Regions from separate parts of the Delftia sp. S65 genome, predicted to be linked through region 2. Evidence: riboswitches for the same ligand, from Rfam matches in the RefSeq annotation. Region 2 holds a riboswitch; the other holds the start of a gene.
The links. A riboswitch is a leader RNA that binds a small molecule or an ion and turns the genes downstream of it on or off. The one in region 2 is predicted to bind glycine.

Region 1: linked by a shared signal. The riboswitch ahead of IAE24_RS23830 (D-amino acid dehydrogenase) and the one ahead of gcvT (glycine cleavage system aminomethyltransferase GcvT) in region 2 are both predicted to bind glycine.

The regions. Positions count from the first base shown of each region.
Region 1 covers NZ_JACVUR010000039.1:4,206-8,413, reverse strand. Annotated here, with positions in the region: gene IAE24_RS23835 (FIST signal transduction protein) at 1-1,183, shown strand, start outside; gene IAE24_RS23830 (D-amino acid dehydrogenase) at 1,231-2,562, opposite strand; glycine riboswitch at 2,655-2,765, opposite strand; partial or broken gene IAE24_RS23825 (beta strand repeat-containing protein) at 3,407-4,208, shown strand, end outside.
Region 2 covers NZ_JACVUR010000045.1:20,688-24,895, forward strand. Annotated here, with positions in the region: gene gcvP (aminomethyl-transferring glycine dehydrogenase) at 1-413, opposite strand, end outside; gene gcvH (glycine cleavage system protein GcvH) at 485-859, opposite strand; gene gcvT (glycine cleavage system aminomethyltransferase GcvT) at 995-2,128, opposite strand; glycine riboswitch at 2,188-2,306, opposite strand; glycine riboswitch at 2,322-2,433, opposite strand; gene IAE24_RS25290 (fatty acid--CoA ligase) at 2,603-4,207, shown strand.

The DNA of each region.
Region 1 (4,208 bases), on a different contig from region 2:
CGATGCGGTGCTGCTGCAACTGCGCTCGCAGATGGCCGATCCGGGCCACGCGCAGCGGCCCCGACTGGGCCTGGTGTACCTGTCCCACGCGCATGCCGCCCATGCAAGACCGCTGCTGCAGCATCTGGCCAGGGCCTTGCCCCATGTGGCGGACTGGGCTGGCTGCTCGGCCGGTGGCGTGCTGGCCATGTCCCATGAATACCTGTCCGGCTCCGCGCTCGCGGTGATGCTGCTCGATGTGCCGGCGGCGCACTACCGCCTGTATTCGGGCCTGGCGCCCTTGCATGCGCCGGGCGGCGAGGCCGGGTTCACTGCCCATTCGGCCCTGGTCCATGCCGGAGGCGGCCAGCCCGAGCTGGCCGAGTTGCTGTACGAGCTGTCCGAGCGCACCGAGTCCGGCCTGCTGTTCGGCGGCGTGGGCGATGACGGGGACGATGGCGTGGAGGGCGTGCAGATCGCCTGCCGCACCGAGGACCTGCATGCGCAGCATGCGGATGCGCGCGGCATTTTCAGCGGAGGCTTCTCGGGCGTGGCCTTCGGTGCGGGCGTGCCCTGCATCACGGGCATGGCCCAGGGCTGCGTGCCGCTGGGCGAGGGCCTGGAGATCACCGAGGCGCGCGGCGCCCTGGTCACCGGGCTCAATGGCGATCCGGCCTTGCAGCGCCTGCTGCAACTGCTGGGCGTGGAGCTGGAAGGCAGCGACTGGCAGCCCGCGCTGACCACGGTGCGCAGCACGCTGGCGGCCATTGCGCCGCCGGGCCGGGGCATGGCCCACGGCGTGCTCACCGAAGAGGCCCAGGTGCTGACCCTGGTCGGGCTGGACCCGCTGCGCCAGGGCGTGGCCCTGTCATCGGCCGTGGAGGCCGGGCATTCGGTGATCTTCTGCCGCCGCCAGGCCCAGGTCGCGCGCCAGGAACTGCTGCAACTGGGCGCTGCGCTGCGCGATGCGGCGGAGCCCGAGGAGGCGGCGCCCGAAGGCGAGGCACAGCCCCGCATCCGTGGCGCCATCTACATCAGTTGCCGGGGCCGCGGCGGCGGCCTGTTCGGCGGCCCCGATGCCGAGCTGCGCACCCTGCGCCACGCACTGGGCGATGTGCCATTGATCGGCTTCGTCGCCGAAGCCGAGATCATGGACGCCCGCCTGCACCGCTTCGCCGGGGTGTTGACGGTGTTCACTGCCTAGGCGTCGTACACGCCGTACACGCCGTATCGGTACACACCGTCTGAACCTCAGACCGCGCGCGGGCGCACCGTGCCTGCGCTGCGATCCGGGTCCATGGCTGCAGCTCCCAGAAAATCGAAATCCACGGCCGGCTGCCTGCCGCTGACCAGGTCGGCCAGCGCCATGCCGGAGCCGCAGGCATGGGTCCAGCCCAGCGTGCCGTGGCCGGTGTTCAGGAACAGGTTGGCGATGGGCGAGCGTCCGATCAGCGGCACATTGCTGGGCGTGGCGGGGCGCAGGCCGCTCCAAAATTGCGCGCGTTCGGTATCGCCGGCGCCGGGGAACAGCTGCTGCACGCGCCGCACGATGGCCTCGCAGCGCACGGGGTCCAGGTTGCGGTCGTAGCCGTTGAACTCGGCCGTGCCGGCAATGCGCAGGCGGTCGCCCTGCGCGCCGGTGTAGCGCGAGAACACCAGCTTGAACTCATCGTCCGTGAGGCTGACCTGGTAGGCCTTGGCGGGGTCCAGCACCGGCAGGGTCACGGAGTAGCCCTTGGCCGGGTAGATGGGCAGGCGCAACCCCAGCGGCTGGGCCAGCAGCGGGCTGAACGAGCCCATGGCCAGCACATAGGCGTCGCCCTGGATGCGTTCGTAGCGGCCGTCGGCATTGGTCACCTCCACATGGTCGATATGGCGGCTGGCGCCCGCACCCGTGGTGCGCAGCGCCATGACGTGGTGGCCGTGGCGGAACTGCACGCCCGTGGTGGTGGCAATGCGTGCCAGCTCGCGCGTGAAGAGGTTGGCGTCGCCCGATTCATCCTCGGCCGTATAGGTGGCGCCCGCTATCTGCCCGCGCACATGGGCCAGGGCCGGCTCCAGGCGCACGGCTTCGTCGGCGTCGATCAGGCGGCGGTCGCAGCCCAGGGCCTGCATCTGCTCGGTGGGCTTGAGCGCGCCCTCGAACTCGCGGGCGTTCGTGTAGAAGTGCAGGATGCCCTGCATGCGCTGCTCGTACTGGATGCCGGTGTCCGACCGCAGCTGCTGCAGGGCCTCGCGGCTGTAGGTGCCCAGGCGAACGATCTGCTGGATGTTGTGGCGCGTGCGCGCGGGCGTGCAGTTGCGCAGGAAGGACAGGCCCCAGAGCCACTGGCGCATGTCGGCGCGCAGGCGGAACAGCAGGGGGGCATCCTGCCGGCCCAGCCAGCCCAGCAACTTCAGCGGTGCGCCGGGGTTGGCCCAGGGTTCGGCATGGCTGACCGAGATCTGCCCGCCGTTGGCAAAGCTGGTTTCGGCGCCGGGCGCAGCCTGGCGGTCGATGACGGTCACTTCATGACCGAGAGATTGCAGATAGTAGGCCGAGGCGGTGCCGATCAGGCCGGCTCCGAGAACGATGACGCGCATGACAATGCCCTTTCAAAGGCATGTGCCGGTCACGCGGAAGCTGATAGCTATGGATTCAATAGCAAGCAGCCGGCGTCCGTCGTGACGCAGCTGCCGCTCCCCCTGTCCTTGGTACCTGAGAGATTCACCGCCGTCCATGGGAACGGGGCTTGCTCCTTCGGTGCGCCGCATATTGCGTGCGGCGGCTCTCCAGACGGCATGTTGTGTTTGCAGTACGGAACCTGAGCGTGTATGGGAGTTTGCGCCTTCGGTGAGGCTCGGCACCGTGGTGCCCGCCTGCTCTCCTGCAGGGGCGATTCTATGTGGCTTGCGCAGCCGGTTCCAGTCGTACTCGGGATACCACCAGTTACTACCTGTATGTGGTGTGGCCGATTCAGGGTATTCCCTAGATCGCTCAAGCGCCTCCCTCGTAGCGCTGGCACGAGTCTCCGACTGCATGTAAAAAAACTATTGAAATAGAAAAAAACATGATTTAGCCTATCGATGTGTGCGGTGGTTTGTCAGTGCATGTTCTGGTCGATTGGACCTGCATGGGTTAACCATGAGTTGTGTATATGTCTGATAGGCGACTTACCGTTGCACAGGTGCAGGTCCATGGAAACTGGTCCGGCACTGAAAAAATACAAGCACGGTGAATATGTGGAGGGAGGAATGATTTGCGTCGCAAACCCGACTGAAGGTGTGTCCGGCTCAATGGGCAGCGGAGCAGCTCGCAAACGTTGATGGAAATCCGCCTTTTCTGATTGACGCGCAGGATCTGCGCGAAACATTTTGCTTCCAACCTCACCGGCTGCAAGGTGAGTTGTGAGCTCGTGATTCAAATAGAACTATTCGAGGTACGGCGATGCAAATGCGCTGGGTACAACTGTTGGCCATTGCCATTGGGAAAATCATTTTCCTGTCATATCTCCTTGAGAAAACGGGGAATATCATGCATGTTCTCAATCGCCTGCCTGGTTCGGCATTTTTTCGCAAGTGGCGTGCAGCGAAATACCTGTTCTCTTTGCTGCTGCTCTCATGCGCGGGTATCTCATCCACGGCACTGGCGGCGACCATCGTCTTCACGGTCACCGACAACAGCGACGCTCCAAATGCCAATGCAACGACACCAACCACCTGTGTCAGCACGTTGGGGGGCACCTTTGCTGGCGCATGCACGCTGCGAGCGGCCATTCAGGCAGCCAACTACACGCTGCAAACGCTGGATCCGAGTGCCGATGTTTCCATCGTCTTTGCGCCGACACTGACTACGTCGGTACGAACCATACAGAGTGGGACATCCAAGGATGCGGCCGGAAACCTCCATCCGTATGTCGACAATCAGACGGTTTACGTGCGCTGTGCCAATACATTCGTCAGCGGAGCCCAGTCCGGCGCCGTGACGGGAGCCACCAATGCCTGTGGTCAAACCCAGATGATCAGCGGTGGCGATACGGGCACCACCACTGGTGCCGGTGGCGCCTGGTACTGGATCAAAGGCACCGTTCCAGCCGGCACGGGCTCATTGACCATCGATTTCGGGGGAGTCATACAAGTCCAGAACTGGGCGGACTCCGCCTGGGAAACCTTTTATCTTGGTGGGAAGAATATCACTCTCACCAATTCGCCCAACATGACCTGTGGCGAAGCGGTATTCGTCGTTGGCT
Region 2 (4,208 bases):
ACCATGGTCTGGAAGTTGACCAGGGCCTCCATGCGGCCTTGCGAGATCTCGGCCTGGTAGGGCGTGTAGGCCGTGTACCAGGCGGGGTTCTCCAGAATGTTGCGCAGGATGACGCCGGGCGTGTGCGTGCCGTAGTAGCCCTGGCCGATGAAGCTTTTGAGCAGCTGGTTGCGGCCTGCCAGCGCCTTGAGTTCGGCCAGTGCCTGGGCCTCGGTGGCCGCTGGCGGCAGCGCCATGGGCTGGTGGCGCCGGATGGAGGGCGGGACGATGGCGTCGATCAGCGCATCGCGCGATGCCGCGCCGATGGCGCTGAGCATGTGGGCCTCGTCTTCGGGCGCAATGCCGATATGGCGGGCCACGAATTCGGTGGCGTTCTCGAGGGCGGCAAGGGGCTGGGTGGAGGACATCAGCATGGAGGGACCTGTCTCAAAAGCTGAAAAGCGCCAGGGCGGGCCCTGGCGCCCGTCCTGGCCGGAAAGTGGCGTCAGTTGCTCTGTGCGAAGGCCGTGTAGGCGGCTTCGTCGAGCAGCGCGGCCAGCTGGCCTGCGTCGCTGAGCTTGACCTTGAAGAACCAGCCTTCGCCCAGCGGGTCGCTGTTGGCCAGGGAGGGGTCGTCGCGCAGGGCTTCGTTGACTTCGACGATCTCGCCGCTGACGGGCATGTAGACATCGGCGGCGGCCTTGACGGACTCGACCACGCCGGCCACATCGCCCTGGTTGAAGCTGGTGCCCACGGCGGGCAGATCGACGAACACCACGTCGCCCAGCGCATCCTGCGCGTGGAGGGTGATGCCGACGATGGCCGCGTCAGGGTTGGCGGCGTTGATCCATTCGTGGTCCTTGGAATACTGGATGCTCATGGCTTGCTCCGATAGAAACTGAAAAGAAACCTGTGAAAGGCGGTTTGAGAAAGGTCAGTGCGCACTGTAGCGGCATGCGATGGCAGGAAAAACGAATCCGCCGAACTCGATCCACGCCAAGCGCGCAGGCTGTCCTCAACCGCGGTGATAGCGGGGCGCCACGAAGGGCGTGGCCTGCACCTGCATGGGCACGGCCTTGCCGCGCACCATGGCCTGCAGCGTGGTGCCGACGGCGGCGCTGCCCGGCTCCACGTACGCCAGGGCCACGGGCTGGTTCAGCGTGGGCGACAGCAGGCCGCTGGTGACCTGGCCGACCTTGCGGCCGCTGGCATCCAGCAGTTCCGTGCCTTCGCGCACGGGTACGCGCTCCAGGGCCACCAGGCCCACGCGCTTGCGCGTGAGCAGCTCGGGCAACTGCAGCTGGGCCAGCACGGTGGCCGCGCCGGGAAAGCCGCCTTCGCGCTCGCCACCAATGCGGCGGACCTTCTGCACGGCCCAGTTCAGGGCGGCCTCGGCCGGGGTGGTGGTCGTGTCCAGATCGTTGCCGTACAGGCACAGGCCGGCTTCCAGGCGCAGCGAATTGCGCGCGCCCAGGCCCACGGGCCTGACTTCGGGCTGGGCCAGCAGGGCACGGGCAAAGGCCTCGGCGTGGCTGGCGGGCAAGGAGATCTCGAAGCCGTCCTCGCCGGTATAGCCGCTGCGCGTGATGTACAGCTCGGCGCCTTCCCAGTCGAAGTGGCCGCCCGTCATGAACACCAGCCCGGCCGTGTCGGGCAGCAGGCGCTCCATGGCGGCTGCTGCCTGCGGGCCCTGCAGCGCCAGCAGGCCCCGGTCGAACTGGGGCTCGATTTCACAGCGCTGGCCGATGCGGGCCTCTATGTGCGCCAGGTCTTCGTGCTTGCAGGCGCCGTTGACGATCAGGAACAGGTCGTCCTCGCGGCGCACGAACATCAGGTCGTCCAGAATGCCGCCCGCGTCGTTGAGCAGCAGGCCGTAGCGCTGGCGGTGTTCGCCCAGGCCCAGCACGTCCATGGGCAGCAGCGATTCCAGCGCCGCGCCGGCATCCGGGCCGCGCAGGCTGATCTGGCCCATGTGCGAGACATCGAACAGGCCTGCCGCCTCGCGGGTGTGCAGGTGCTCGGCCATCAGCCCCTGCGGGTATTGCACGGGCATGGAGTAGCCGGCAAACGGCACCATGCGCGCGCCCAGTTCCTGGTGCAGGTCGAACAGCGGGGTCTTGAGCAGATCGGTGGTGGAGGCAGCGGTCAAGGAGGGACTCTCTTTTCGGCAAGGGGCAAGGCACAACGCCATCCCGGAATCCCGGGATGTCCTGCCCTGCTGTCCGCTTTACCTGAGAGATTCACCCGCACCTTCCATGCGTGGGGCTTGCTCCTTCGGTGGATGGGGCACGCCGCCGTGCCCTGCATCTCTCTCCAGCTAGGAACGCCTGCGGCCGTGGCGGCAGGCGGTGCCAGTCCTTTTGCCTGAGCGTTCGGGACGAACCCTGCGCCTTCGGCGGTGCCGCTGCCTGTGACCATTGCGGCCGGGCGGGCACTCTCTCCTGACCGGCGCATTCTAGCTGCGGCCAGCGCCCGTGCGGCTTCGGGATTTCCGCGGGCCGGCCGCAGCTCCATGCGCTTGCCTGCATGGATGCATTTGCAAATTGCATAACTGTCTAAAAAATCTCCTACATTGAGATGCATCGATATATGAAATCTCGTGAGCGAGAAGGAAGAAGCGCACATGCAGCAGACGCTGGGAGACACATTGGCCTGGCCGGCACGTTACCTGCCGAACAAGGAAGCCCTGGTCGCTTGGGAGGGCGGCGAGCGCCGCGCCTGGACCTACGCCCAGCTCGATGCCGAAGTCAACCGCCACGCCCACGGCCTGGCCGAGCTGGGCATAGGCCATGGCGACGTGGTCGCGGCCTTTCTCTACAACACGCCGGCCTTTGTCTTCACCATGCTGGCGGCCGCGCGCCTGGGCGCCATCTTCAACCCCATCAACTACCGGCTGGCGGCGCAGGAACTGGCCTTCATCCTCAAGGACGGCGCAGCGCGCGCCCTGGTGTTCGAGCAAGAGGGCGGAGAGGTGGCCGCACGCGCCCAGGCCCTGCTCAAGGCCGAAGGCGGCGGCACTGGCACGGGCATCGAGCACTGGATCTTTGCCGACGATGCCCCGGCCGACCCGCTGCCGGTCTGGGCCACGCAGCGCCTGTCCGCACTGGCCAGGGGCCGCAGCAGCGCGCCGCCCCAGGCCCATGTGCGCGAGAGCGACCCCTGCATCCTCATGTACACCAGCGGCACCACGGGCCGGCCCAAGGGCGTGCTGCATACGCACCGCAGCAAGCTGGCGCACAACGCCCTCATGCACCAGACCATGCAGTTCACGCGCGACGACGTGGGCCTGGCCATGGCGCCGCTCAACCACACGGCCGAGCTGCACACCAGCTTTTTGCCGCGCCTGCAGGCCGGGGCCACCCAGGTGTTGCTGCGCCGCTTTGACGTGACCGAGGCCTGGCGCCTGATCCGCGAAGAGCGCGTGAGCTTCTTCTTCGCGGCGCCCACCATGGTCACCATGCTGCTGGCCGACCCCATCGCCTCGCCTGAGCAGGCGCCCGCGCTGCGGCTGGTGGAGTACGGCGGCGCCTCCATGGCGCCGCACCTGATCCGCGAATGGACACGCAAGGTCGGCAGCGACCTGGTCCAGGTCTACGGCACCACCGAGATGGGCCCCTGCATGTCCATCCTCCTGCCGCGCGAACAACTCTCGCACGCGGGCTCGGCCGGGCTGCCCTCCATGGGCCATGACCTCATCGTGGCGCGCCTGCGCGAAGACAACGCCCCCACCGATCCGGCTGAGGCCTGCCTGCCCGGCGAGGTGGGCGAGATCCTGGTGCGCGGCCCCTGCATGATGGCCGGCTACCTCAACCGCCCCGACGCCAACACCCGCGCGCTGGCGCACGGCTGGTACCACACGGGCGACCTGGGCCACATCGACGACGACGGCTATCTGTGGATCCGTGACCGCATCGACTACATGATCAATTCGGGTGCCGAGAACGTCTATCCCCGCGAAGTGGAAGACGCCCTGGTCGAGCACGCCGATGTGCTCGAAGTTGCCGTCATCGGCGAGGCTGATGAGCGCTGGGGCCAGATCGTCGCCGCCCACGTGGTTGCCAAGCCTGGCGCCACGCCCACGGCCGAGGCGCTGGACGCCTTCCTGGTCCACGGCGACCGCCTGGCCGCCTACAAGCGCCCGCGCCGCTACCACTTCCGCGAGGCCCTGCCCAAGACGGCCAGCGGGAAGATACAGAAGCAGTTGCTGCGGGTGGTGGTGGCAGCCTGAG